Regions from separate parts of the Arthrobacter sp. UYEF20 genome, predicted to be linked through region 2. Evidence: predicted binding sites of a transcription regulator. Region 2 holds the regulator's gene; each other region holds the start of a gene.
What was found. Region 2 encodes LexA, which represses DNA repair genes until DNA is damaged. Its sites were predicted from a motif close to TCGAACANNTGTTCGA; they were not measured.

Region 1 (9,688 bases), on a different contig from region 2:
ATTTGCCGTGGCCCGCAAACGCGACTGAGCGGAGACGGGCTTCCGGACCCCCGTCTCCGGGCCCGGAAGCGTATGACAATCAACACCAGGCGGCTGGGCCTAGAATGACGAAGCGGCCCGGGGGGCGGCCGCCACACTGATTCTGGATCGGAGTCCTGATCCAGGGATGGAGGTTCGGTGCTTATTGGCCTGATGGGGCGCCTGCTGTCCGCCCATAAGGTGACCGTGCTGGCCATCGTTCTCCTCCAACTGGTGCAGTCCAGCGCCAACCTGCTTCTGCCCACCCTCAACGCCGCCATCATCGACGACGGGATTGTCGGCCGCAATACGGCGAAAATCCTGGACCTCGGCGTCTGGATGGCCGGGATCGCCGCGGTCCAGGTCGTGGCGGCGATCATCGCCGGCTACCTGGGCGCCGTCGTGGCCATGGACGTGGGCCGGCAGTTGCGCGAAGAGCTCTTCGCCAAGGTCCAGTCCTTGTCCTCCCAGGAGGTGGCCGTGTTCGGCGCCGCCAGCCTGGTCACGCGGGCCACCAACGACGTGGCCCAGATCCAGAACCTGGCCGTCCTGGTGTTCACCATGCTGGTCGCCGCCCCCGCCATCTTCCTCGGCGGGATTGCCCTGGCCATCCACCAGGACCTGGCCCTGTCAGGCATCGTTATCGCCGTGGTGCCGCTGCTCACCGTCATCATGGCCGTGATCGTGCGGCGCCTCGTTCCGTTGTACCGGGAGGGCCAGGGGCTGATCGACCGGATCAGCCGGGTACTGCGTGAGCAGATCATAGGAGCCAACGTCATCCGCGGCTTCGTCCGGCAGGGCCACGAGATCCGGCGGTTCAACGGCGCGAACCAGGACCTCACCCGGAACAACCTGCGCTCGGCCCTGCTCGTCGCCGGGATGATGCCGATGATCATGCTCGTGGTCAATCTGTCCTCCGTCGGCGTCGTCTGGTTCGGCGGGCACCGGATCGAGTCCGGCGAGATGCGGCTGGGAGCGCTGACGGCATTCATCGCCTACATCCTGCAGATCCTGATCGCCATCATGATGGCCATGTACGTCTTCATGACGGCCCCCCGCGCGGCTGCCTGCGCGGAACGGATCCAGGCGGTCCTGGACACGGTTCCGGCCATCGCGGACGGGCCCGGCCCGGACGGGCCCCGTCCGGCGGACAACACGGTGGAGTCCGGTGTGGATGGCCACGGCCCGAACGGCCCCGGTCCGGCGGACAACACGGTGGAGTTCCGCGACGTCGCGTTCGCCTACCCGGGCGCCGAAGCGCCAGTCCTCGCCGGCATCAGCTTCAAGGCGCTGCCCGGCACCACGACGGCCATCATCGGCGCCACCGGCAGCGGCAAGAGCACGCTGCTGAACCTGCTGCCGCGCTTCCTGAACACCACTGCCGGGAACATCACGATCGGGGGCCACGCGGTCCGTGCCCTGCCGCTGGAGGTGCTCCGCGGTCTCATCGGTCTGGTGCCACAACACTCCTACCTGTTTTCCGGGACGATCGCGGACAATCTCAGGATGGGGTCCCCCGCGGCCACCGACGAGGAACTCTGGGCTGCGCTCACCACGGCCCAGGCCGCGGGCTTCGTCCGCCAGCTGCCGCACGGACTGCAGTCCCCGGTGAGCCAGGGCGGCACGAATTTCTCCGGCGGCCAGCGGCAGCGGCTCTGCATTGCCCGCGCGCTGCTCCGGCGTGCCCCCGTCTACCTCTTCGACGACAGCTTCTCGGCGCTGGACTATGGCACCGATTACCGGCTGCGGGAGGCCATGAAACCGCTGCTGCGCTCTGCAACGGTACTGATCGTGGCCGAGCGGGTGGCCACGATCGTGGACGCCGGGCTGATCCTGGTGCTGGAAGGCGGCCGGATCGTGGCGCAGGGCACCCATCGGGAACTGATGGACGCCTCACCGAGCTACCAGGAGATCGCAGCCTCGCAGCTTGTGCTGGAGGAGACTCCGTGAGCCGCAAACCTGCCCTCGAAGACGAAGACGAAGACGAAGACGAGGCCGCAGACAAGGCCGGGGCCTGGGCTGCGCCCGTATCCTCGAAGGATTCCCCGGCCTCCACGGACGGCGGCGCCCGGACGGCCGGCCGGACGGCGGCCCCCGGGGCTGCCCGGTCCGGCCGCCGGGCCATTGGCCGGCTGCTCGGATTGCTCCGGCCGTCGAAGTGGCGGATGACCGGTGTCATCGCGGCCACCTGCGCCTTCGTGATCCTCAATGTGGCGGCCCCCAAGGCCCTGGGGGACGCCACCGACGTCGTGGTTGACGGCGTCGTGCGGGGCACCTTCAACGTGGGGAAGCTGGCGGCACTGCTCGCGGCTGTCTCCCTCATGTACCTGGGTGCCTCGGTCTTCAACTGGATCCAGGGCGCCCTGGCCGCCACGGCCGTCCAGCGTCTGGGCTTTGATCTCCGCTCCTCCGTCGAGGAGAAACTGCACGTACTGCCGTCCGGCCACTTCGACGAACAGCACCGGGGTGAGGTCCTGAGCCGCGCCACCAACGACGTCGACAACATCTCCCAGGCCCTGAACCAACTGCTGAACCAGTTGATCATGTCGCTGCTGATGCTCTCCGGGGCACTGGCCATGATGCTGTGGATCTCGCCGGTCCTGGCGGTGATCGCGCTGGTGTCCGTGCCGGTATCCGCCCTGATCACTGTCCTGGTGGCCCGGAAGTCGCAGGCATACTTCACCGAGCAGTGGGGGAGCACCGGCGAGCTGCACGCACAGCTGGAGGAATTCTTCACGGGGCACGAGGTGATCAAGGCCTTCGGCCGGCAGGAAGCCTCGGCGGCCAGCTTCAGGGAGAGCAACGGGAAACTCAGCCGCGCCAGTGCCCGCGCCCAGTACGTGTCGGGCGTGGTGCAGCCGCTGATGGTCTTCGTCTCGAACCTCAACTACGTCGCCGTCGCCGTGGTGGGGGCCCTCCAGGTCACGGCGGGCGCCATGACGATCGGCGGCATCCAGGCCTTCATCCAGTTCAGCCGCCTCTTCAGCCAGCCGATGGGCCAGATCGGCGGGATGCTGACCCTCATGCAGTCCTGCCTGGCTTCGGCTGAGCGGGTCTTTGCCCTGCTGGACGCCCCGGAGATTTCCCCCGACCAGGCGGCCGGGGCGGGGGATCCGCCGGCTGGCGCGGGGAAGCCACCGGCCGGCGGGACGACGCCGGCCGGCGGGACGGCGCCCGGGGCCGAAGGCCGCATCGCCTTCGAACACGTCACCTTCAGCTACAGCCCCGGTTCCCCCGTGGTCCAGGATCTGTCCTTTGCCGTGGAGCCGGGGCAGACGGTGGCGATCGTGGGCCCCACCGGCGCCGGCAAAACCACCGTGGTGAACCTCCTGATGCGGTTCTACGAACTGGACTCCGGCCGGATCACCGTCGACGGCACGGACATCGCGGAGATGCCCCGGGACCAGCTGCGCTCCGCCATCGGCACCGTGCTGCAGGACGCCTGGCTGTTCACGGGCAGCATCCGGGAGAACATCGAATACGGCAGGCCCGGCGCCAGCGAGGACGACGTCGTCGCCGCGGCGCAGGCCAGCCACGTGGACCAGTTCGTCCGCTCGCTGCCGGACGGCTACGCCACCCTGCTCGGCGACGACGGCGGCTCGCTCAGCCGGGGGCAGCGCCAGCTGGTCTCGATCGCGAGGGCGCAACTGGCAGGCCGCAGCATCCTGGTCCTGGACGAGGCCACGAGCTCGGTGGACAGCCGCACCGAGGTCCAAATCCGGCAGGCGATGCAGCGCCTCCGTCACGGCCGGACCAGCTTCGTGATTGCCCACCGCTTGTCCACCGTCCGGGACGCTGATCTAATTCTCGTCATGGACCACGGACGGATCGTTGAACACGGGACCCATCAGCAGCTGATGGCCAGGGGCGCGCTTTACACGGATCTCTACGGGGCCCAGTTCGCCGGCCGCGAACAGCGGGGCGGCCTGAGGATGCCGGAACAGTGAGCCCTACCGAGAACGTGGCGGACCGATTTCCCGGCGCCTGGAAGCCCAACCAGGCCAGCTCGGTGCCGTTGTTCGAACAGCTCCGGCTCAATGTCATCGAACGGGCGGACAACGGCACGCTGGCACCGGGAACCAGGCTGCCGGCAGTCCGCAGCCTCGCCGCCGAACTGGGCGTTGCCCCCCACACCGTGGCGCGGGCCTACAAGGAACTCGAGGCCGCCGGCGTCGTGATCACGCGGGGCCGGAACGGGACGGTGGTCTGCGCCCGGGACGAGGCCTGGGGCTCGCTCTCCGCCGCCGCCGCCGACTTCGCCGCCGCCGCGAAGGCCCAGGGCGCCAGCTTCGCCGCGGCCGTGCAACTGCTCGCCGCAGCGTACGACCGCGAATAGCACACAGCTAACACTCCCCGATAGCACACCTTGCCTGATTCTCCAGCCTGGGACACAGCCGGGAATAGATATTCGAAGAAGTTTTCGATTAGCATTGGTAGCGTGCCTAAAGCCGTAGCTGAAGATCCAGCCGTTGATGACCAGCCCGCCGTTCCGATGAGTACCGTTCCGATGGGCTCCGCAAAACCGGGCCGCGCGGCCGAATCCCGCCCCGAGGTGAAGCGTCCGGACATGTCCCGGCTCGTCGTCAAGGGCGCCCGCGAGCACAACCTGCGCAACGTGGACCTCGACCTGCCGCGGGACTCCATGATCGTCTTCACCGGGCTCTCCGGCTCCGGTAAGTCGTCCCTCGCCTTCGACACGATCTTCGCCGAGGGCCAGCGCCGCTACGTCGAGTCGCTCTCCGCCTACGCCCGGCAGTTCCTGGGACAGGTGGACAAGCCCGACGTCGACTTCATCGAAGGCCTCTCGCCCGCGGTGTCCATCGACCAGAAGTCCACCAGCAAGAACCCCCGCTCCACCGTGGGCACCATCACCGAGATTTACGATTACATGCGCCTCCTGTGGGCCCGCGTCGGCCGCCCGTATTGCCCTGTCTGCGGGGAGCCTGTCACGAAGCAGACCCCGCAACAGATCGTGGACCAGCTGCTGGAACTGCCGGAGGGCACCCGCTTCCAGGTCCTGGCCCCCGTGGTCCGCGGCCGCAAGGGTGAATTCGTCGAGCTGTTCAAGGAGCTCACGGCCAAGGGCTATTCACGCGCCCGGGTGGACGACAAGCTGATCCAGCTGAGCGATCCGCCCAAGCTCGGCAAGCAGTTCAAGCACACCATCGAGGTTGTGGTGGACCGCCTGGTGGTCAAGGAGGGCATCAGCCAGCGCCTCACCGACTCGGTGGAAACCGCGCTCGGGCTGGCCGAGGGCCGGATCCTGGCCGAATTCGTCGACCTCGACGAGGACGACCCGGAGCGGGTCAGGGCGTTCTCCGAGCACCTCGCCTGCCCCAACGAGCACCCGCTCGCGATTGACGAGATCGAGCCGCGCTCCTTCTCGTTCAACAACCCCTTCGGCGCCTGCTCCGCCTGCAGCGGCATCGGCACGAAGCTGGAGGTCGATGAGGAACTCATCATCCCGAACGGGGAACTCTCCCTGGCGGAGGGGGCCATCGCGCCCTGGTCCCTCGGGACGGCGACGTCGGAATACTGGGGCCGGCTGCTCGGCGGACTCGCCACGGAACTCGGCTTCTCGATGAAGACGTCGTGGGACAAGCTCTCCGAGGACACCCGCCAGACCGTGCTGCACGGCAAGGACCACAAGGTGGTGGTGCAGTACCGCAACCGCTTCGGCCGGGAACGCAAGTACAGCACCGGCTTCGAAGGCGTCATCCAGTACGTGCACCGCAAACACCTCGAAACCGACTCGGACAAGGCCCGGGACCGCTACGAGGAATACATGCGGCAGATCCCGTGCCCGGCCTGCAACGGCGCCCGGCTGAACCCGGCGTCGCTGTCCGTGCTGATCAACGGCAAGAACATCGCCGAGGTCGCCGCGCTGCCGATGCGCGAATGCGCGCACTTCCTGGACAACCTCGTGCTGACGGACCGCGAGGCCCAGATCGCGCACCAGGTCCTGAAGGAAATCCAGGCCCGGCTGACCTTCCTCCTCGACGTCGGCCTGGAATACCTGAACCTGGAGCGGCCCTCCGGCACGCTGTCCGGCGGCGAGGCCCAGCGCATCCGGCTCGCCACCCAGATCGGTTCCGGCCTCGTGGGCGTCCTTTACGTCCTGGACGAGCCGTCCATCGGGCTGCACCAGCGGGACAACCGCCGCCTCATCGAGACGCTCACCCGGCTGCGGGACCTCGGCAACACCCTGATCGTGGTGGAGCACGACGAGGACACCATCCAGGAAGCCGACTGGGTGGTGGACATCGGACCCGGCGCCGGCGAACACGGCGGCATGGTGGTGCACTCCGGGTCCTACAAGGAACTGCTGGAAAACACGGAATCGCTCACCGGCGATTACCTCTCCGGCCGCAGGCGGATCGAGATCCCGAAGAAGCGCCGCAAGTACGACAAGAAGCGGGAACTGAAGGTCATCGGCGCCAAGGAGAACAACCTCCTGAACGTGGATGCAACCTTCCCGCTGGGCCTCTTCACCGCGGTGACGGGCGTCAGCGGTTCCGGCAAGTCCACCCTCGTCAACGAGATCCTCTACAAGGTGCTGGCCAACAAGCTCAACGGCGCCAAGCAGGTGGCCGGACGGCACAAGTCCATCCAGGGCCTCGAGCACCTGGACAAGGTGGTGCACGTCGACCAGAGCCCCATCGGCCGCACGCCGCGCTCCAACCCGGCGACCTATACGGGTGTGTTCGACAACATCCGCAAGCTTTTCGCCGAGACCACCGAGGCCAAGGTCCGCGGCTACCAGCCGGGCCGGTTCTCCTTCAACGTCAAGGGCGGCCGCTGCGAGGCCTGCTCCGGTGACGGCACGCTGAAGATCGAAATGAACTTCCTGCCGGACGTCTACGTGCCCTGCGAGGTCTGCCACGGGGCGCGCTACAACCGGGAAACCCTGGAAGTCCACTACAAGGGCAAGACCATTGCCGATGTCCTGAACATGCCGATCGAGGAGGGCGCCGAGTTCTTCGCGGCGTTCTCGCCGATCGCCCGGCACCTGTCCACCCTCGTCGACGTCGGCCTCGGCTATGTCCGGCTGGGCCAGCCCGCCACCACGCTCTCCGGCGGCGAGGCCCAGCGCGTGAAGCTCGCGGCGGAACTGCAGAAGCGCTCCAACGGCCGCAGCGTCTACGTGCTGGACGAACCCACCACGGGCCTGCACTTCGAGGACATCCGGAAGCTCCTCCTGGTGCTCCAGGGCCTCGTGGAGAAGGGCAACACCGTCATCACGATCGAGCACAACCTCGACGTCATCAAGAGCGCCGACTGGATCGTGGATCTCGGGCCCGACGGCGGGTCCGGCGGCGGCCGCATCATCGCCTCCGGCACGCCGGAGCAGGTGGCCAAGTCGACAGAGAGCTACACGGCGGCCTTCCTCGCCGATATCCTGGCCTGAGCCCGACGCGCGATCTGCCGTGTGACGCGCACATGCCCCGGCGCTACCGGGAATTCCCGTAGCGCCGGGGCATTCCCTGTGTGTCAGCCGGGCGAAAAGCGCGGCCTGATGTATTCCCTTCGGGGTATGCGAGTTTCTGGCATTCCGGCACTCGTGAGAAACTAGGCCGGTGACCCAAACAACAGTGCCCGTGATCTTTGACCTGGACGGCACTCTTGTCGATCCCGCCGGGGGGATATCGGACGGAATCGCAGCGGCCCTCACGGAGCTCGGAATCGCCGTCCCCGGCAAAGCCCGGATGGACGCGATGATCGGGCCGAAACTCAGCCATTCCCTCACCGAGATCGCCGGGGTCCCGGCCGCGCAGCTGGAAAACGCTGTCCGGATCTACCGTGCGCACTACGTCTCCACCGGCATCGCGCAAGGCCGGCTCTACCCGGGCGTCCGGGAACTGCTGGAATCCTTCGTCGACGCCGGGCGTCCGGTCGCCGTCGCCACGCAGAAGCCGGAGGGGCTGGCACGGACCGTGCTGGAACACCATGGCATCGCGGCCCTCTTTCACACCATCCGCGGTTCCGCCGCCGATGAGGCCGGGGCCGCCGGCGGACCGTCCGGGAAGGCCGGCATCGTTGCCGCCGCCCTGTCCGACCTCCGCACGCCGTACGCCGTGATGGTGGGGGACCGCGCCCAGGACGTGGCCGGGGCAGCGGCCAACGGCCTTGAGTGCATCGGCGTCGGCTGGGGCTTTGCTGCCGACGGCGAACTCGACGAGGCAGGCGCCGTCGAGATTGTTCAGACCGCCACGGCCCTGCACGAGTCGATCATCAGGCGGGACGCTGCCCGCACCGCGACTCCGACGTCCGCCGCTTCGAGGTCCGCCGGTTCGACGTCGGTACCGGCGAGGACCGTCCCCACAACTGTTGCCCCGGACGAGGTGCCCACCGATGGCAATGTTTGATGCAATCCGCTGGACCACGCGGGGACTTGTCACCTCGACCTGCCGGCCCACCGTCATCGGTCTTGAAAACGTGCCCGCGGAGGGCCCGTTCATCGTGGCACCGAACCACCTCTCGTTCCTGGACAGCGTGATCGTCCAGGCCCTCATGCCGCGCCCCGTGGGGTTCTTCGCCAAGGCCGAGTACTTCACCACCCGCGGTGTCAAGGGCAAGGTCATGAAGTCCTTCTTCGAGGCCGTGGGCTCGATCCCGGTTGAGCGCGGCGAGCAGGCCGCCAGCGTTCAGGCGCTGAAGACGCTGCTGGCGATCCTGGACGAGGGCAAGGGCATCGGCATCTACCCCGAAGGGACCCGCTCCCGTGACGGCCTCCTGTACCGCGGCCGCACCGGCGTCGGCTGGCTCGCCCTGACCACGGGCGCCCCGGTGATCCCGGTCGGCCTGATCGGCACCGAGAACCTGCAGCCGGCGGACAGCAAATCCGTCAAGCCGCAGCACTTCACCATGAAGGTCGGCGAGCCGCTCTACTTCGATAAGACCGGACCGGACCATTCGCTGCCGGCACGCCGCCAGGCCACGGACCGCATCATGGACGCGATCGCGGAGCTCAGCGGCCAGGAGCGCTCCACGAGCTACAACCAGAGCAAAGCCGCGGAGTAGCCGCTGTCCCCGGCACCCCTGGCGCCTCAGTAGACTTGAAGCGTGGCAGATCCAGCGAGTTACCGACCCCAGACGGGTGAGATTCCAACCAACCCGGGCGTGTACCGCTTCCGCGACCCGCACGGCCGGATCATCTACGTCGGCAAGGCCAAGAACCTCCGTTCGCGGCTGAATTCTTACTTTGCCAACCCCGCCGGACTGCTGCCGAAGACGCATGCGATGGTCCACGCGGCCAGCAGCGTCGAATGGACCGTCGTCGGGAGCGAGCTCGAATCCCTGCAGCTGGAATACACCTGGATCAAGGAATTCAAGCCGCGTTTCAACGTCATGTTCCGGGATGACAAGAGCTACCCGTACCTCGCGGTCACCATGGGGGAGAAGTACCCCCGCGTCCAGGTGCTGCGCGGCGAACGCAAGAAGGGCACCCGCTACTTTGGCCCGTTCACCGCAGGTGCCATCCGGGACACCCTGGACACCCTGCTGCGCGTCTTCCCCGTCCGCAGCTGCAGCGCCGGTGTCCTGAAGCGGGCCGAGTCCAGCGGCAGGCCGTGCCTGCTCGGCTACATCGACAAGTGCGCGGCCCCCTGCGTGGGCCGCATCTCGGCCGAGGACCACCGCGCCCTGGCCGAGGACCTCTGCACCTTCATGG
Region 2 (9,688 bases):
CCTCGCCGGCGGCTCCGGGCTCTACGTCCGCGCCGCCCTTGACGTGCTGGATTTCCCGGGCACCGATCCTGCCATCCGCCGCAAGCTGGAGGCGGAACTGGAAGCGGACGGCCCCGCCCCGCTGCGGGCCCGGCTGGAGACCGTGGATCCGGTGTCCGCCGGCCGGCTCGGCGATGCCCGCCGGATCATCCGTGCCCTCGAGGTCCACGAACTGACCGGGCGGCCCTTCAGTTCCTTCATGCCCACCCGCGAGTATTTCCAGCCTGCTGTCCAGATCGGCCTCGAGGTGGACCGCGAACTGCTCAGGGAGCGGCTCGCCCGCCGCGTCCACGCCATGGTGGACCAAGGGTTGCTCGAAGAGGTCCGGCAGCTTGATAGGGCCGGGCTCCGGCTCGGCAGGACCGCCCCGCGGGCCCTCGGCTACGCCCAGTTCCTCCGGGTCCTCGACGGCGAGGCCGGCGTGGAACAGGCGGCCGAGGAGACCATCGTGGCGACCCGGCAGTTCGCCCGCCGCCAGCTGACCTGGTTCCGCGCGGACCCCCGCATCCACTGGCTGGACTGGCAGGATCCCGAGCTCATAGCCAAAGCTGCCGCGTTCTGCAGTCCCGGTTCTGCCGGAACGGTAACCTTGGAGCATGGACGAAACCCTGGCCGTGGCCGCTGACCGAGGCACTGAAGCCAACACTGTAGCCCTGAGCGGACTCAAATTCTCCAAGGGACACGGCACGGGCAATGACTTTGTGCTCCTCGCAGACCCGAAGGGCACCCTCTCCGTCACCCCGGAGCAGGTCGCGGCACTGTGCGACCGCCACCGCGGCATCGGCGGAGACGGCCTGATCCGCGCCGTCCCCTCCCGGCTGCTCCCCGAAGGCCAGGAGCTGCTCACGGAGCACCCGGACGCCGAATGGTTCATGGACTACCGCAACGGCGACGGCTCGCTCTCGGAAATGTGCGGCAATGGGGTCCGCGTCTTTGTGCACTTCCTGATCGCCGAAGGCCTCGTCGAGCTGCCCGCCGGGGAGTCACTGACCATCGGCACCCGCGGCGGGGCCAAGACCATTGTGCGCACCGCGGCAGGCTACGCCGTCGACATGGGCCCCTGGGAGTTCATCTTCCCGGGCGAAGCCACCGCGCGGGCCATGGATTCACTGGTCAGCGCCACAGGACTTGAGGTCGCGCGGCCCGCTCTGTCCGTGAGCATGGGCAACCCGCATACCGTCGTTGCACTGGCCGAACTGGCAGAGCTCGAGGCCACGCAGCTGTTCACCGCACCCCATGTGGATCCGACGCCACCTCACGGCACCAACGTCGAGTTTGTTGTGCCATCCGAGCCGCTGGTGCACGACGGCGTCGGAACCATCACCATGCGCGTCCACGAGCGGGGCGTGGGCGAAACCCAGTCCTGTGGCACCGGCGCCTGCGCGGCCGCCGTCGCGATCCGCCACTGGGCCGGCCAGGGTGCCCCGGACGTCTGGAACGTCCACGTGCCGGGCGGTGTCGTCGGCGTGAAATTCTTCCTCGGCACCGAAGGCCACGAGCATGTCGAGCTCAGCGGCCCGGCCGTGATCGTGGCTAGCGGGACGCTTTCCTGACCCGCAGAATGCGGAACGACTTCGAGGTGCTCTCGCGCGTCACTGTGAAGCTGCTGCCCAGCTCGGCGGCGAGCCAGCGCTGAAGCGAATCGGACCCCAGGTTCTTCTGCACCACGAGCCACGCCGAGCCGCCCTCGGCCAGCCGCGGCAGCCACAGGAGCAGCAGGGCATGAAGCTCGTCTTTGCCGATCCGGATCGGCGGGTTGGACCAGATGGTGTCGAAGCGCAGCTCCGGATCGACGGCGTCGGGTGTGCTGGCCGTGACATTTCCCAGCCCCAGGAGCGCCGCGTTCTCGTTCGTCAGCGTCACGCAGCGCTCGTTCACGTCCACCGCGCAGACGCGTGAATGAGGTGCCCGCAGTGCCATGGTCAGCGCGATCGGGCCCCAGCCGCAACCGATGTCCAAAAGGTTTCCCTGCGGCGCAGGGGAGGGCACATCGGCCAGCAACACGGCCGTTCCCTTGTCGATGCCGTCCGGGCTGAAGATGCCCGAGGAGGTCTGCAGGTGGCGTGTCTCACCGGCAAGCTCCACGGTCAGTGGCTTGCGGGTGAACGGCCCGGCCGGCTGGGCGCTGAAATAGTGTGCAGACTCCATAACTGGCCAGATTAGTTGGCCGTCGGCCTGTATGGGAAACCGGCAGATTGAGAGTCTGCTAGTCTTTGAGGCATGTTCTTGAACTTCAAGTAGCCGGCACGGGTTAAGTCCCGTCCCCGCAGCGACGCAGGTACCCACCTTCCGCCAGTTTTCTTTCGTGCAGCGCGCCCAAATCCAGTGATTCCTTCCCTGCCCGGCGCCCGCATCACTTGGAGTCCAGCAATGCTCAGCGTATGAACATCCCGCGAAAGCGCCCTGATTCGCCAGGATCGGTCCGTTAGCTTCCGCCCACATCTCCCCGCTCCCACCCGGAGCCCACCCTGCCCCGGCACCGCCGCCGCGGGCATCCAGGAGGCCCGTTTGACCAATAGTCGTCAGCCCAGCGCGAATTCCGCCCCACACGGCACCGATCGGCACTATTCTGAAATTGCCGAACCTTCAAAGGAGACCATGACCAGTCAGCCCAACACCGGACCCGATTCAGCAGCCCAGGACATGAGTCCCGCGGAAATCCAGGCTGTCATCGACCGGATCCTCTCCAAGGAAGCCCCTGCCCGGAAGGCGTCCCCGGCCACCGGCGAGCCCAAGTCGGTGCTCGGCAAGGCCCAGGCGATCTCACGGCCGGACGAGGAACACAGCAACTACGACGGCGACCAGCAGGACCTCGAGGAACGGCACGCCCTGCGCCGTACCGGCAGCCTGTCCACCGAACTGGAAGACGTCACCGAGGTCGAATACCGGCAACTGCGCCTCGAACGCGTGGTCCTCGCCGGTCTCTGGACCGAAGGAACCCTCGCCGATGCCGAGAACTCGCTGCGCGAACTCGCCGCCCTGGCCGAGACCGCCGGCTCGGAGGTCCTCGACGGGATTGTCCAGCGCCGCCAGAAGCCCGATCCGGGCACCTTCCTCGGCTCCGGCAAGGCCCAGGAACTCAAGGACATCGTGATGTCCACCGGCGCGGACACTGTCGTGGTCGACGCCGAACTGGCTCCGTCCCAGCGCCGCAGCCTGGAAGACATCGTCAAGGTCAAGGTCATCGACCGCACGGCCCTGATCCTGGACATCTTCGCCCAGCACGCCAAGAGCCGCGAAGGCAAGGCCCAGGTGGAACTGGCCCAGCTCGAATACCTGCTCCCGCGCCTGCGCGGCTGGGGTGACTCGATGTCCCGCCAGGCCGGTGGCCAGGTGGGCGGTGCCGGTGCCGGCATGGGCTCGCGTGGTCCCGGTGAAACCAAGATCGAACTGGACCGCCGACGGATCCGCACCCGGATGGCCAAGCTGCGGCGCGAGATCGCCGCGATGAAGCCGGCCCGGGAAACGAAGCGCGCCAACCGCCGTCGTAATGCCGTGCCCTCGGTGGCCATCGCCGGCTACACCAACGCCGGCAAATCGTCGCTGCTGAACCGGCTCACCGACGCCGGCGTCCTGGTGGAGAATGCCCTGTTCGCCACCCTGGACCCGACGGTCCGCAAGGCCGAAACCTCGGACGGACTGGGTTACACGCTCGCCGACACCGTGGGGTTCGTCCGCTCGCTGCCCACCCAGCTCGTGGAGGCTTTCCGCTCCACCCTGGAAGAGATTGCCGACTCGGACCTGATCCTGCACGTCGTCGACGTCTCGCACCCGGATCCGGAGGGCCAGATTGCCGCCGTCCGCAAGGTCTTCAGCGAGGTCGACGCCCGCAAGGTTCCGGAAATCATCGTCCTGAACAAGGCCGACGCCGCCGACCCGTTCGTGATCGAACGGCTCAAGCAGCGCGAACCGCGCCACATTGTGGTGTCGGCACGCACCGGCGAAGGCATCCCGGAACTCCTCAAGGCCATCAGCGAGGGCATCCCGCGGCCCAGCGTGAAGCTGGAGCTGATGATCCCGTACAACCGTGGAGACCTGCTCAACAAACTGCACGAGACCGACGCCGAGATCCTCAGCCTCGACCACGAGGAGACCGGCACCCGCGCCGTCGTGATGGTGCGCGAGGGCCTGGCCGCCGAACTGGATTCGTTCATCAGCAATGACTGAGGCAGCGGTGGCCGGGGGCGACCCGGACGCGAACCGCCCGGCGGGGGAGGACCCGGAAGGGGACGCGTCCGGCGGAATGGCTTCAGCAGGACAGGGTTCAGCCGGACAGACTAAGGCAGGACAGGGTTCAGGGGGACAGGGTTCAGCAGGAACCGGTTCAGCAGGAACCGGCGGACCGGCCGGCGAAGAGTTCGTGATCGATCTGCTCGACCGGGCGGTGTCAGGCATGGGCGGTCAGAGCCGCAGCGGCCAGCACGAAATGGCCCGGCAGGTGGCGCAGGCGATCGACACCGGCGACCACCTGCTGGTCCAGGCCGGCACCGGCACGGGCAAGTCTCTGGCCTACCTGATCCCGCTGATCGCGCATTCCCTCGTCAGCGACAAACCCACCCTCGTCTCCACGGCCACGCTGGCCCTGCAGACCCAGATCGTGGGCCGCGACCTGCCCCGGCTGCTCAAGACCATCACCCCTGCCCTGGACCGCCCGGTCAAGGTGGCCCTCGTCAAGGGCCGCTCCAACTATGTGTGCAAACACAAGCTCGAAGGCGGCTTCCCTTCCGAGGAACCGTCCGAGGGCCAGCTCTTTTCCCTCGGCGAGGACACGTCCGTGCCGCACTTCGCTGCGGCAATGGGCGGCCCTTCCTCCCAGCTCGGCAAGGAAGTCGTCCGGCTGCGCGACTGGGCGGAGGAGACCGCCACCGGGGACCGGGACGAGCTCATGCCCGGTGTGACGGACCGCGCCTGGCGCCAGGTCTCGGTCACCTCGATGGAATGCCTCGGCGCGCAGAAGTGCCCCCTGGCGGCCGAATGCTTCAGCGAACTGGCCCGGCAGAACGCTGCCGACGCCGACGTCGTCGTCACCAACCACGCCATGCTGGCGGTCAGCGCCTTCGAAGGCCTCGCCGTGCTGCCGGAGTACGACGTCGTGGTGGTGGACGAGGCGCACGAGCTGCAGGACCGCGTCACCGGGGCCGTGTCCGGCCAGCTCTCCGTGGCAATGGTGCATGTCGCCGCCTCCGGGGCCCGGAAGCACACTGCCATCACGGTGGACGCGCTCAGCAATGCCGCGTCCAACCTCGAGCTTGCCATTGAAGGCGTCCCCAGCGGGCTGATGCCCAACGGGCTCAACAGCGAGCAGCTCGACTGCGTGGACCAGCTGCGTGACGCCTGCCGCGCCGCGCTCTCCGATTCCAAGGGGGACAGCGCCAACGCTGCCGACGGCGGGCGCCAGCTCGCGCGCTCCCGCCTCATGGTCATCCTGGAACTCTGCGAACGGCTGCTCGCTGCCCGCGAAAACCGCGAGGTGGTCTGGTTTTCCCGGAACAGCACCTTCGACCCTGCGCAGGGATACTCCCAGCCGGACGAGAGCGCACCGGCCCTGATCAACGTGGCCCCGCTGAGCGTCGCCGGACGGCTCCGCGAGGGCCTGTTCGCGGACCACACGGTCATCCTGACCTCGGCCACACTCGCCATCGGCTCCGCCTTCGAACCGGCGGCCGGAGGTCTGGGCCTGGTAGGCCCCGGAGCGCCCAGCTGGACCGGAGTCGACGTCGGCTCGCCCTTCGACTACCCCAAGCAGGGCATCCTCTATGTTGCCAAGCACCTGCCCAAGCCCGGCCGCGGCACGTCCCCGGAAGCGCTGGACGAGCTGGAAAAACTGATCCGGGCTTCCGGCGGCGGCGCACTGTGCCTCTTCTCGTCCCGGCGGGCTGCCGAGGACGCCGCCGAGGCGATGCGCCCCCGGCTGGACATGAGCATTTTGTGCCAGGGGGATTCGACCATGACGGCGCTCGTGCGCCAGTTCGCCGATGAACCGGACACCTGCCTCTTCGGCACCATGTCCCTGTGGCAGGGCGTCGACGTCCCGGGGGGCTCCTGCCGGCTCGTCGTCATCGACAGGATTCCGTTCCCGCGGCCGGATGACCCGCTCATGACAGCGCGCTCCCGCGCGGTGGCCCAGGCCGGCGGCAACGGATTCATGAGTGTGTCCGCAACCCACGCCGCGATCCGGCTGGCCCAGGGCGCCGGACGGCTGATCCGCACGACGACGGACAAGGGAGTGGTGGCGGTGCTGGATTCGCGGTTGTCCACGGAACGCTATGGGGGATTCCTCCGGGCAGCGCTGCCGCCGTTCTGGCCGACCACTGATCCGGCAATTGCCATGGCGGCTTTGGAACGGCTCTCCAAGGAGCCGGCGCAGACCGCCAAGTAGGCAGACGGACAGGGAGCCCGAGGAGGCCGCTCTGGCCGGGCTGTGACGTTCCCGCCCGGTTGCCTCGGCCCGCGGCCCTCGGCATCCCCTGAGTTGCGGGGTTTTCCGGCGTCGGAATGCTGTTCCGGTGCAGGCAACTGGGGAGGAACGCTGAGGGCCCCTCCTATGTCCCGGAGGGGGCCCTGCTCGCAGGTCCTAACGCGCTGACCCTAAATGCCCACTAAAGGGAGCGCAGGACCGAGACGACCTTGCCCATAATGACGGCGTGGTCGCCGAGGATTGGCTCGTACTGCGTGTTCTGGGGCAGCAGCCAGGTGTGGCCGTCGCGCTGGCGGAACGTCTTGACCGTGGCCTCGTCGTCCAGCAGCGCGGCAACAATGTCGCCGTTCACGGCGTCGCCCTGCCGGCGCACCACCACCCAGTCGCCGTCACAGATGGCGGCATCGATCATCGAGTCGCCCGCCACCTTCAACATGAAGAGCTCTCCGTGGCCCACCAGCTGGCGCGGCAACGGCATGACGTCTTCCACAACCTGGTCCGCGAGGATCGGGCCGCCAGCCGCGATACGGCCGACGAGGGGGACCATTGCGGTATCCGTAGCGCTGGCCAGTTCCGAGACGGACAGCCCGCCCACGGCGCGCAGGCCGCTGGACTTCTCCACTCCCGAGACCTTCGGGCTGCCCTCGTCGAGGGTCAGCGGCATGAGCACTTCCATGGCGCGCGGCCGCTTGGGATCCCGCCGCAGGTAGCCGAGCTTCTCGAGCTGGGAGAGCTGGTGCGTCACGCTGGAGAGACTCGCCAGACCCACAGTGTCGCCAATCTCGCGCATCGAGGGAGGGTAGCCGTGGTCCGCCACCGAACGCTGGATGGTTTCGAGGATCTTCTTCTGCCGGACGGTCAGGCTCTTGGGAGGCCTGGCTGACTGCGGGCTCCGTTGGGATGCCCTGCCACCGGTGGCTGGTGCTGCCATATTCGCCAATGCCTTTCCATTCCGCCCGGGCTGCCGGGCTGCAGCTACCGGGACCTTCCGGCCTGAATGTCAGACCCCGCTGATCAACTACTGGTGATCGACTGCAGAAGTGGTTGTCCTGTGACTCAAACGTAGGCCAGCCACACAGCTTTTTCAAACATTTGTTCTAGCGAGTCTCGACAATGTTCGTTAATAGGTGCTAAAACTGGACAGGTGACGTTCGAATATGTGTTCGAACTTCCGAGAGTCGGATGTGAGCATGGCAGTTCGATGAGAGCGTTTGTTCGGTTCTATGTTCGAAGGTTAGGCCGGTTGGCGGCAAGTACGTGGAGTACGCCGGCGGCCCAGTATGGTCCAGGAGGGCTCAGTTCATGTCAGCATCAAGCGCGTTTCACGACACTTTCGGCCATGACGCATCCGGCGGGTATGGCCGGTCCGTACCGCGGGTTTCCTTCCGTCCGGCCGCTCCGGCCGGCGGTGCGTCCCGCGCCAGGCAGGCTCCACTGCGGCTGACCAGGCGGGGCCGGTTCGTCTTCTTCGGCGTGCCTTTGATCCTGCTTGCCGCCCTGATCCTTTCATTCAGCGGCTTCCTGAATGCACCTGCCAAGGCCTCCGAGTCTGTTGAGGAGCTGTCACTGACCCCCACCGTCTCCGTCACGGTGCAGCCCGGGGAATCACTGTGGGCCATCGCCGGGACGGTGGCACCGGGGCGCGACCCCCGCGACGTCGTCGCCGACATCGTCCAGCTCAACAACCTCGATGCCGCCCGCGTCCTGCCCGGCCAGACCCTCTTCGTCCCGGCCCAGTAGTCTTCGGGCCCAGTAGTCTGCCGGCCCCGGGAGCGTCGCGTACCAGGCCGCCGCCGAGGCGTCGACGGGCTGGCCTCAGGCGTCACAGTTTCAGGGCCCGCCGCCGTCTCACTTAAACTAGTGAAGTGACTGACCAGTTAGAGCGCCTGAACCGACTTCCCCTCCGGACCAATCTGCGGGGAATGAGCCCCTACGGGGCACCCCAGCTGGACGTCCCCATCCTGCTCAACGTCAACGAGAACACCCACGGTGTGCCGGCGGACGTCCGAGCGGCCATCGCCGCGGCGGTAACAGAGGCAGCGGCCGGCCTGAACCGGTATCCGGACCGCGAGTTCACGGAACTGCGCGAAGCCCTGGCGGAATACCTCGGGCACGGGCTGGGCGCGGAGCACATCTGGGCAGCGAACGGCTCCAACGAGGTGCTCCAGCAGATCCTGCAGGCCTTCGGCGGACCCGGACGCACGGCACTGGGCTTCCCTCCCACGTACTCCATGTACCCCCTGCTCGCCGCCGGGACGGACACGGAATACATCGTGGGGGACCGGGCCGAGGACTACGGGCTGAGTGCGGAGTCGGCGGCGCGCCAGGTCCGCGAACTTGAGCCCAACATCGTGTTCCTGTGCTCCCCGAACAACCCCACCGGCACGGGCCTGGGCCTCGATGTCGTGCAGGCTGTGTACGAAGCCGGTCAAGCCAGCCAGACGATCGTGATCGTCGATGAGGCCTACCACGAGTTCGCCCACGACGGTACGCCGAGTGCGCTCGAGCTGCTGCCGGGCCGGGAACGGCTGATCATCTCGCGCACCATGAGCAAGGCCTTCGCCCTCGCCGGCGCGCGTGTGGGCTACATGGCGGCAGCGCCCGAGGTGGCCGACGCCCTTCGCCTCGTCCGGCTTCCGTACCACCTCTCCGCCATCACCCAGGCAACCGCCCTAGCCGCCCTGCACCACCGCGTGGCGCTCATGGCCGACGTCGAGGACATCAAGCGGCAGCGGGACAGGATCGTGTCCGAACTGCAGCGGATGGGCCTCAAGCCAGCCGCCTCGGATTCGAACTATGTCTTCTTCGGCGGTCTCGACAACCCGCACGAGGTGTGGCAGCAGCTGCTCGATGCCGGGGTGCTGGTCCGGGACGTCGGCATTCCCGGGCACCTTCGCGTCACCGCGGGGACTGAGACGGAAACCACAGCCTTCCTCGAAGCCCTCGAACGGATCCTGGCCGGCCGCGCAGTGCAGCCCGCCTAGACTTAACACACAGGACATCCACACCGCCTGAACGCCGGGCACCGTCGTCATCCAAAGGACACCCACATGAGCAACACCGGATCAACCGCTGCCCGGACCGCACGCATGGAACGGACCACCAGCGAGTCATCCGTGCTGGTCGAGATCAACCTGGACGGCACCGGCGTCTCGGACATCAGCACCTCGGTCCCGTTCTACGACCACATGCTGACGGCGCTGAGCAAGCACTCCCTGATCGACATGACGG
Region 3 (9,688 bases), on a different contig from region 2:
GCCTTCGGGGACCACCCGCACCTGGCACCAGTTGATGGTCTTGCCGTTGGTCTGGGGTTCCTTGACGATGCTCAGCACCTGGCCCACCACGACGGGGCCCTTGAGGGTGTCCGCGGGGCGGTGGACCGCCTCTTCTTCAAAGCCGACCTTGACGAGCTCCGCCATGACGTCTTCGGCCGTTGCTCCGGCCGGTACCTGCGCGAATTCACGCAGCCAGGAAAGTGGGATACGCACGGTTAGATCTCCATCCCGAAGTGCTCGCTGAAACGTACATCGCCTTCGATCATGTCGCGCATGTCGCCGACCTCGTTGCGGAACATAAGCGCCCGCTCAATGCCCATGCCGAAGGCAAAACCTGAATAGATGTCCGGATCGATGCCGGCGGCCCGGAGCACGTTGGGGTTGACCATGCCGCAGCCGCCCCACTCGATCCAGCGCGGGCCGCCCTTGGCCCCCGGATGCCAGATGTCCAGCTCCGCGGAGGGTTCAGTGAACGGGAAGTAGTTGGGGCGCAGCCGGATCTGCGCCTCGTCGCCGAACATCTGCCGGGTGAAGTGCTCCAGGGTGCCCAGCAGGTCCGCCATGCTGAGCTTCTTGTCGATGGCCAGGCCCTCGAACTGGTGGAAGACCGGGGTGTGCGTCGCGTCCAGCTCGTCGGTGCGGAACACCTTGCCCGGGCACAGCACGTAGATGGGCAGCTCGCGTTCCAGCATCGAACGGACCTGCACCGGGGAGGTGTGGGTGCGCATCAGCAGGTGGGCCTCGGGCGGCTCCACGAAGAACGTGTCCTGCATTTCGCGGGCGGGGTGGTCCGGCTTGAAGTTCAGCGCATCGAAGTTGAACCACTCGGACTCGACCTCGGGGCCCTCGGCGATTTCCCAGCCCATGCCGACGAAAATGTCCGCCACCCGTTCCTGCAGGGTGGACAGCGGGTGGCGCGCACCGGCACGACGGCGGCGCGGGGCCACCGTGACGTCGACCGTCTCCTCGACCAGGATCCGCGCGTCGTTCTCGGCTTCGAGCTCGGCATTGCGGTCCGCGAGCGCCTTGTTGACGCGTCCGCGGGAAGCGCCCATGAGCTTGCCGGCCGCAGCCTTCTGGTCCTTCGGCAGTCCGCCGATCTCACGGTTGGCGAGGCTCAGCGCGGACTTTTCGCCGGTGTGCGCGAGACGCACTGCCTTCAGTTCATCGAGCGTGGAGGCGGCGGCTATGGCGGCAACGGCCTGGTCTACGGCGGCGGTGATGGCGGCTTCATCCAGGGGATTCGGGACGGCGCCCGGCAAAGTTTCAGTCATCTACTGTTCTTAGCTACGAGTCGGTTCATGCCAACGGCACGGAGCCATGAACAGTGTCATGTCACCGGGCATTGACAACGGGCTGTGACAACGGGCTTTGACAATGGGCATTGACAAAGGCTGTGACGAAGGGCAGGGCACGCCGAAATCGCTCCAGCGGGCACTCGCCTCCAGTCTAGTTGACGGCACCGACGTGCCCGAACGTGACGGTGCCGCTCTTTTCCTGAACTGCAGGGATCCCTGAACTGCACAGATCCCTGACCGGTAGGGATCCCCCCGGGCTAGCATGGCCTCATGACGTCCGGACAACGGCTGCGCCAGATCGCGAACGTGCTGAATGCTTCGACCCCGCTGGGGTTGCTCCTCGCCGCCTGCGCCCGCGCCTCCGTCCGCCGCGGACCCCGCGGCCTGCTGATCGCCACCGGCTACCGCTGGCGGCTGCCCTTCGCCGGCGCGTTCACGGTCGGCAATGTGGTGCTGTTCCGCGCCGGACCGGACGAGGCCCTCGGCAATCAGGTTCTGCTGGGCCACGAGGAGCGTCACAGCACCCAGTACGCCTGGTGCCTCGGTGTGCCCTTCCTGCCGCTGTATTTTCTCGCGGCGGGCTGGTCCCGCTGGCGGACCGGCAACCCCGCCTCCCGCAATGTCTTCGAACGGCACGCCGGGCTCCGGGCCGGCGGCTATCCGGAGCCCGGGTCCGCGGAGATACGCCCTTCACAGTCCACCGGCATCCCGGGCTCCCCGGCCCCCGAGCGGAACGAGGCATGACATGACGGACAGCCCCAGGACCATTTCAGTGACCGGCTCCGGCAGTGCGGAGGCCGAGCCGGATCTGCTGACCCTCTCGATCGGCGTCGAATGCCGCCGGGAAAACGTCGGCGCTGCCTACGGCGACGCCGGAGGTGCCTCGGCCGCTATCACGGCCGTGCTCCGCGAACACGGCATCCAGGACAGGGACATCACCACCTCGGGGCTCAATGTCCGCGCCGAGCTCAACTGGCAGGAGGGCCGTGGGCAGACGGTGTCCGGCTACCTGGCCTCCAGCATGCTGAGTGTCCGGATCCGCGAGCTGGCAGCGTCCTCGGAGATCATCGCCGCGGCCGTCGCCGCCGGCGGCGACGACGTCCGGCTCAACGGGCTGGAGTTCGGCTTCGCGGATCCCGCCGCCGTCGCCGCGCGCGCCCGGGAAGCCGCATGGGCCGACGCCCTCGTCACGGCCGGGCACTTCGCGTCCCTCGCCGGCGCCGAACTGGGCAAGGTTGTCTCGCTTGCCCAGCTGTCCGGTTTCCCGGCGCCCATCCCGGTGGCCAGGATGCAGCGCGCCGTAGCGGTGGAATCGCTCACCGTGGAAGCCGGCGAGTCCAGCGTCAGCGCGACGGTGGGTGTGGTCTGGGAATTGCTCGACTGATTTCCAGCTGGTCATCCGCCGCTCGTCAGCGCACCGGTGGCGGGTTGCGTGGTGACGCCCGCCGGCGGGAGGCTTGACTTAAACTCGAACATACATTCGAATGTAGGCATGAGATGGGACGCACAAGCACTCAGCCCGGCCGTCAACAAACCTGCCGTCAACAAAGCGCCTGGCAACGGAGCGCACGGTGGAAGCAGCGGATCCCCGGCCGCCCCAGTCACCGATGCGCTGCTCCCGCTGCTAGGGCTGGTGCGTTCCGTTTCAACCCCCGAGTTTGCCGGGGTCACTTTCCATGAGGTCACCGCCAAATCGGTGCTCAACAAGGTGGTCGCGGGTTCCCGGATGCCGTTCGAGTGGACCATCAACCCGTACCGTGGCTGCAGCCACGCCTGCGTCTACTGTTTCGCCCGCAAGAGCCACACGTACCTGGACTTCGACGCCGGTCTGGACTTTGACAGCCAGGTGGTGGTCAAGATCAACGCCGCGGAGGTCCTGCGCAAGGAGCTGGCGAAGCCCTCGTGGGGACGGCAGCATGTTGCCCTGGGCACCAACACCGATCCCTACCAGCGGGCCGAGGGCCGCTACCAGCTGATGCCGGGCATCATCGGCGCCCTCGCCGATTCCGGCACTCCCTTGTCCATCCTGACCAAGGGCACCCTCCTCGCCCGGGACATCCCGCTCCTGAAGCACGCCGCGGCCCAGGTCCCCGTGGGGGTGGGCATCTCGCTCGCGATGACCGATGAGCGGCTCTCGGAAGCCGTGGAGCCTGGCACCCCTGGTCCCCGGGCACGGCTCAAGCTGGTCTCGCGGCTGCGGGAGGCCGGGCTGCCCTGCGGGGTCATGGCCATGCCCATCCTGCCGTGGCTCTCGGACAGCGACGAGGCCCTGGATTCCCTGTTCGGTTCCCTCTCGGCGGCCGGTGCCACCGGCGTCACGGCCGGCGCCCTGTACCTCAAGCCCGGAACGCGTGAATGGTTCATGCAGTGGCTTGCGAGGGAGCATCCGCAGCTGGCCGGCAAATACCGGCGCCTATACGGCAGCGGCTCATATGCCTCGAAGGAGTACCGCGCCTGGCTGGCCGGACGCATCCGGTACTTCAAGGCCCGGCATGGCTTTTCCGGCTCGCAGGGCTTCAGCCACCGGGAGCTCAACGGTGATACCGATGACTTGGATCCCCGGGAGGAAGAGGCCCAGTATCCGGCCGGCAGCATCCCCGGGACGGCCGGCCACTCCGGCCGGCATGGAAGCCCGGCAAAGCAAGCCGCGCAGCCCACGTTGTTCTGAAGGCAACTTCCGGCACCCAGGTTTCCGGGCCCGCCCCGATGCCGACTTCCACTGGCGGCCCCGGGTCACGTACGTTCGTATTGCAAGCGCATGACGTGGCGGATGGCATGGCCTGGAGCACACCTCGGCCTCCGTCGATGGTCAGCCGCGCAGTTACACCCTGCGGGCCACACAGGTGTATCGCCGCGAAGGCGGCGAATGGAAGGTAGCCCATCGGCATGCCGACACTGTGACCGAATGACGCGTCCCACCTGGTCGCCGAAGGGGCGCTGCGGATAAGGTCGGTCGGGTTTCCTTGACGGTGTCGAAGCCCCCACTTACTCAGAACGTGGGGGCTCCGGGCTCGGCGAGCGGGTGCTCGCGCCGGATCTGTGCGACCGTCGGATCGTTCTCGTCGGCGCCGTAGTCCGAGCTGCGGGTGATGTCCTTCCCCTCGGGGAGCTTCATTGCATGGAAGATCAGAGACAGGCCTGCGGCAACGATAAGGTTTATCGCAAACGCGACGACAGCGATGTAGACCTGTATGTCGGTGCCGGGGATGGCCGCGATGGAGCCGCCAAAGTTGGCTTTGGTGGCGGGGTTGACCACGTTATAGGCCGCGACAGTGCCATAGATGATTCCGGTTGCCCAGCCCCCGAAAAGCGCCCACCGGTGGAACCAGCGGGTGTATAGCCCTGCCACGATCGCCGGGAAGGTCTGCAGGATCCAGATACCGCCGAGGAGCTGCATGTTAATTGCTGCCGACTGGTCCATGGCAATAACGAAAACCAGTGCACCGAATTTCACCACAAGCGATGCGATCTTGGAGACGTTTGCTTCCTGCCGCGGATTGGCGTCAGGCTTGATCAGATCGCGGTAAATGTTGCGGGTGAACAGGTTCGCCGCGGCTATTGACATGATGGCGGCAGGGACCAGAGCACCGATGGCGATGGCGGCCAGGGCGATACCGGCAAACCAGTCCGGGAAGTGATCGAGGAACAGCTGCGGCACTACCAGCTGCGGGTTGACGGCGCCGTTCAAGTCGATGGGCTTGGTACCGGCGTATATGGCCGCGTAGCCCAGCAGCGCCAGGAACCCCAGCATCAACGAGTACAGCGGCAGCACCGCGGCATTCTTACGGATCGTATTCCTGCTCTTGCTCGCCAGGACGCCCGTGATCGAGTGCGGGTACATAAACAGCGCCAAGGCCGAGCCCAGAGCAAGCGTCCAGTAAGCGGAGTAACTGCCCGCGCCCGGAATGAAGACTCCAGCGGGTTTACCGGTAGCCGGGTTGACCGCACCCAGTTTCGTCTCGGCGGCGTCGAAGATGGCGCCCCAGCCCCCGAACTTGATCGGCAGGTAGATTACCGCAACGATCACCGCCAGATAGATCAGCAGATCCTTCACGACGGCGATCAGGGCCGGAGCCCGCAGACCCGACGTGTACGTATAGGCGGCCAGGACCACGAACGCGATGATCAGCGGCAGGTCCGTCAGCAGCACGTTCTCCGCACTTCCCAGGCCCAGCACCGTGAGCACGGCCTTTATGCCGACCAGCTGCAGCGCGATGTAAGGCATGGTCGCGACGATGCCGGTGACGGCGACGGCAAGGGAAAGCGCCCTGCTGCCATAGCGGCCGCCAACGAAATCGGCCGGCGTGACGAACCCATGCCGGTGCGAGACGGACCACAACCGGCTCATCAGGAGGAACACGATGGGGTACAGAACGATCGTGTACGGCACCGCGAAGAAACCGCTCACTGCTCCAGTGGCCCACATTGCAGCCGGAACGGCCACGAAAGTGTAGGCCGTATATAAGTCGCCGCCGAGCAGGAACCAGGTCACCCAGGTTCCAAAACCGCGGCCCCCGAGGCCCCACTCGTCCAGGCTGTGCAGCCCTGTCGCCTCTTCCCGGCGCCACCGCGCAGCAACGAACCCCAAGGCCGCCACCAAGACGAAGAGAATGATCACAATAGTGAGTGCAACGCCGCTAATGGGCCGGTCCGGAACCGCCAGCGGCACACTGGCCCCGCTCATCGCTCCTCCTCGGCGCTGGTCATGCCCCGCACGGATTCGCGCCGGCGGCGATCCTCCTTGCTTACCAGCCAGTAGGAGATCCCCACCAGGCCAACGGTGACCGGAATCCACATCATTTGATACCAGTAGAAGAACGGTATGCCGGCCAAGCGCGGCTCATCGACCGAATACGCGGGCACAAACAACGGAACCACAATGGCGACGGTCAACAGGATTCCGGTGATGATGTATGGACCGGATCTGGCCGGCCCGCGCGTTGGCACGTCAGGACTGGACATCGACGCCTCCTGATCGAGACGGCCCCGGAGCGGGAAGGCTTCCCGGGACGTGCCGGCGGCCTGTGGACCGTGTATCGCAGCGGTCTTTACAATAAGAATACACACTGGATTTATTGTCCAACAGGGCAATGCGCCCCGCGTTTGACGGCGGTTTTACGGGATTCTGATTTAGGCGGGGACGTAGAGGATGTTCTGGCCGTGGGCGAGGAAGAGGAGATCAGCAGCGCCCCGTCCCCCATGGTTCAGGTCATTTTCGTGTCAGAGGGCCTTCACCGCGCCCAGGACCTTGGTCAGCGAGTCCTTCGCATCGCCGAACAGGAGCGTGGTCTTCGGGTCGTACAGGAGTTCGTTCTCGATCCCCGCGAATCCCGGGCGCATGGAGCGCTTCAGGAAGACCACCTGGCCAGCCAGGGCCACCTCCAGGATCGGCATCCCGTAGATCGGAGCCCCGGGCGTGGACTTGGCCGCCGGGTTGACCACGTCATTGGCTCCCACCACCAGTGCGACATCCGTGTTCGGGAAATCGGGGTTGACTTCCTCAAGCTCCCTGAGCGCCTCGTAGGGCACGTTCGCTTCCGCCAGGAGCACGTTCATGTGGCCCGGCATGCGTCCGGCGACCGGGTGGATGGCGAAGACCACCTCGATGCCGCGGGCCTGCAGTGCGGTGGCGAGCTCGGCGATGGTGTGCTGGCCCTGGGCCACGGCAAGCCCGTAGCCGGGGACGATCACCACGCGCTGGGCGTAGCCGAGCTGGACGGCCACGTCCTCCGCCGAGGAGGAGCGCACCGGGCGGTCGCTCTGCACGGTGGAGCCCGCCGTCGATCCTCCCCGGAACGCCCCGAACATGATGCCCGCCACGCCCCGGCCCATGGCGGAGGCCATCACCTTGGTCAGGATGGTGCCGCTGGCCCCCACAAGCGTGCCGGCGACGACCAGCAGCACGTTGCCGAGCACGATCCCGGACGCCGCCACTGCGAGGCCGGTGAAGGCGTTGAGCAGTGAGATGACGATCGGCACGTCTGCGCCGCCAACGGGCAGCACCAGCAGCAGCCCGGCTGCCAGTCCCAGCACCAGCAGCGCAAGGGCCCAGCCGGTTGAACCGCTGATGATGACCACGACGCCGGACGCGATGGCGCCCGCCAGCGCAAGGGCCATTACCGCGGGCATGCCGGGGAAGAGCAGCGGGCGGGTGCTGATCAGTTCCTGCAGCTTGCCGACCGTCACCGCGGAGCCGGCGAAGGACACGGCGCCGACCAGCATGGTGAAGACCACTGCCAGGCGCACCCAGGGGTCCGCGCTGTGGGCGAGTTCCAGCACTGCCACCAGTGCGGCGGCCCCGCCTCCGACCCCGTTGAACAACGCGACGAGCTGCGGCATCTGGGTCATCTGCACGCGCCGGGCCACCGGGACGGCGACGGCGGAGCCGACGGCGATCGCGGCCAGGATCAGCGGGATATTCTCCAGTCTCGCGGAAAGGAAGACCGTGACCACGGCGACGAGCGCGCCCCCGGCGCCGATGGCGTTTCCGCGGCGGGCGGTCCGGGGCGAGCTGAGGCCCTTCAGCGCCAGGATGAAGCAGACGGCCGCCGCCAGGTAGAACAGGGCGGTCCATGCGGGGGCGAGGAGGCTCATGTGCCGTCCTCCCCTGCGCGGCCTTCAGCACGTGGCCTGGCTGGCTTCCGGCCGCCGAACATCTCCAGCATCCGGTCGGTGACAACGAATCCGCCCACCAGGTTGGCGGTTGCCAGAATCACGGCGAGCAGCGCAATCGTGAGCAGCCACGGATCGCTGGCCTGCCCCGCCACGAGGATCGCGCCGACAAGGATGATGCCGTGGATGGCGTTGGCCCCGGACATCAACGGCGTATGCAGTTTGCTGGTCACCTTGGAGACGACTTCGAAGCCGACGAAGACAGAAAGCACCACTACTGTCAGCAGCGTGATCGGATCCATCATTGCAGCGTCTCCATTACGTCCGGGTCTCCATCACTTCAGGCTTCATCACTGCAGCGCCTCCATCACTTCAGCGCCTCCATGGCCTCGGAGGTCCCCGCGTGCCGGACCGAGCCGCCGTGGGTCAGGCAGGCTCCGGCAACCACCTCGTCGTCGAAGTCCGGACTGACCTGGCCGTCCGTAGTCATCAGGGCGAGCAGATTGGCGACGTTCTTGGCGAACAGCCGGGAGGCATCGGACGGCATCGCGGAGGCTGCGTCCTGCAGCCCCACCAGGGTCACGGACCCGCCGTCGACGGGTACCTCGATGTCCCGGCCGGCAATGACACCTTCGACGTTTCCGCCGGATTCGGCGGCAAGGTCGACGACGACGGATCCGGCCCGCATGCCGGCCACCATGTCCAGGGTCACCAGCAGGGGTGCCGCACGGCCGGGGATGGCTGCCGTGGTGATGAGGACATCCGCCGCCGCGACGTGGGGTGCGAGCAGGGCACGCTGGCGCTCGGCCCGGTCCTCGCCGAGCTCGCGTGCATAGCCCCCGCTGCCTTCCGTGCCGGCGTCCGCATTTCGACTGTCCAGGTCCAGGTGGATGAAGGTGCCGCCCATCGAGGCGACCTCGTCCGCCGAAGCCGCCCGGATGTCATTGGCGGAGACCCGGGCGCCGAGGCGTTTGGCGGTGCCGATGGCCTGGAGTCCGGCGACCCCGGCCCCGAGGACCAGCACCCGGGCGGGCGGAATGGTGCCGGCGGCGGTCATGTACAGCGGGAAGAAACGGGGGTAGCGCAGGGCGGCCTCCAGCACCGCCCGGTAGCCCGAGACGAGGGACTGCGAACTGAGCGCATCCATCGACTGTGCCCGGGAGATCCGCGGCACGAGTTCCAGCGCGAAGGACGTGACCCCGGCGTCGGCAAGGGCCCGGACCGTGGACAGTTCGGAGGCGGGCGAGCCCAGGCCTACGGTGATGGTGCCCGGCCGCAGCCTCGCAGCGATCTCCGGTGTGAGCGGCCGGACGTGCAGGAGCACATCCAGTGATTCGGGTGGCAGCTCCGGAACGACGGTGGCCCCTGCCTGGGCGAACGCGGCGTCCGGGAAACCGGCCTCGTTCCCCGCCCCGCACTCCACCGCGACGTCCAGGCCGAGAGCGGTCAGCTGCTGCACCGTCTCAGGTGTGGCCGCGACGCGGCGTTCCCCCGCTCGCTGCTCCCGTTTGACACCGACCCGCACGGACGTCTCCTCTCGATTCGCTTCAGAGTAGTCACATGCTTCACGCTTTGGCGAGAGGCAGGGGGCAGGCCGGGTGATCTGGCCTATGGGGACTTAGCCCTGGAACACCGACGCGGGCCAGCACTGTGCCCGAGTGGAGTAGTGCCTTCTGCTTCAGGCCACCAGCGGGTCGTTGAGCCGGATGCGTTTTAGGATTTTGACCTTTGCGTGATGCCGGAGTTCGCGCCGGTGG

Region 1: the regulator LexA is predicted to act here: its motif matches at 4,427-4,442, upstream of uvrA (excinuclease ABC subunit UvrA).
Region 3: the regulator LexA is predicted to act here: its motif matches at 2,788-2,803, upstream of ABIB26_RS20675 (Rv2578c family radical SAM protein).

What each region holds. Positions count from the first base shown of each region.
Region 1 is NZ_JBEPNP010000005.1:194,879-204,566, forward strand. Features, by position in the region: gene ABIB26_RS08195 (trans-aconitate 2-methyltransferase) at 1-28, shown strand, start outside; gene ABIB26_RS08200 (ABC transporter ATP-binding protein) at 193-1,968, shown strand; gene ABIB26_RS08205 (ABC transporter ATP-binding protein) at 2,184-3,965, shown strand; gene ABIB26_RS08210 (GntR family transcriptional regulator) at 3,962-4,354, shown strand; gene uvrA (excinuclease ABC subunit UvrA) at 4,526-7,426, shown strand; gene ABIB26_RS08220 (HAD hydrolase-like protein) at 7,596-8,384, shown strand; gene ABIB26_RS08225 (lysophospholipid acyltransferase family protein) at 8,371-9,039, shown strand; gene uvrC (excinuclease ABC subunit UvrC) at 9,082-9,688, shown strand, end outside.
Region 2 is NZ_JBEPNP010000013.1:4,751-14,438, reverse strand. Features, by position in the region: gene miaA (tRNA (adenosine(37)-N6)-dimethylallyltransferase MiaA) at 1-664, shown strand, start outside; gene dapF (diaminopimelate epimerase) at 636-1,592, shown strand; gene ABIB26_RS14790 (class I SAM-dependent methyltransferase) at 1,573-2,187, opposite strand; gene hflX (GTPase HflX) at 2,638-4,206, shown strand; gene ABIB26_RS14780 (ATP-dependent DNA helicase) at 4,199-6,418, shown strand; gene lexA (transcriptional repressor LexA) at 6,639-7,388, opposite strand; gene ABIB26_RS14770 (LysM peptidoglycan-binding domain-containing protein) at 7,760-8,197, shown strand; gene ABIB26_RS14765 (histidinol-phosphate transaminase) at 8,323-9,441, shown strand; gene hisB (imidazoleglycerol-phosphate dehydratase HisB) at 9,508-9,688, shown strand, end outside.
Region 3 is NZ_JBEPNP010000026.1:29,266-38,953, forward strand. Features, by position in the region: gene pheT (phenylalanine--tRNA ligase subunit beta) at 1-234, opposite strand, end outside; gene pheS (phenylalanine--tRNA ligase subunit alpha) at 237-1,295, opposite strand; gene ABIB26_RS20665 (hypothetical protein) at 1,590-2,063, shown strand; gene ABIB26_RS20670 (SIMPL domain-containing protein) at 2,065-2,703, shown strand; gene ABIB26_RS20675 (Rv2578c family radical SAM protein) at 2,812-3,987, shown strand; gene ABIB26_RS20680 (nuclear transport factor 2 family protein) at 4,100-4,228, shown strand; gene mctP (monocarboxylate uptake permease MctP) at 4,309-6,003, opposite strand; gene ABIB26_RS20690 (DUF3311 domain-containing protein) at 6,000-6,281, opposite strand; gene ABIB26_RS20695 (NAD(P)(+) transhydrogenase (Re/Si-specific) subunit beta) at 6,540-7,913, opposite strand; gene ABIB26_RS20700 (NAD(P) transhydrogenase subunit alpha part 2) at 7,910-8,233, opposite strand; gene ABIB26_RS20705 (Re/Si-specific NAD(P)(+) transhydrogenase subunit alpha) at 8,299-9,456, opposite strand; gene ABIB26_RS20710 (HNH endonuclease) at 9,610-9,688, opposite strand, start outside.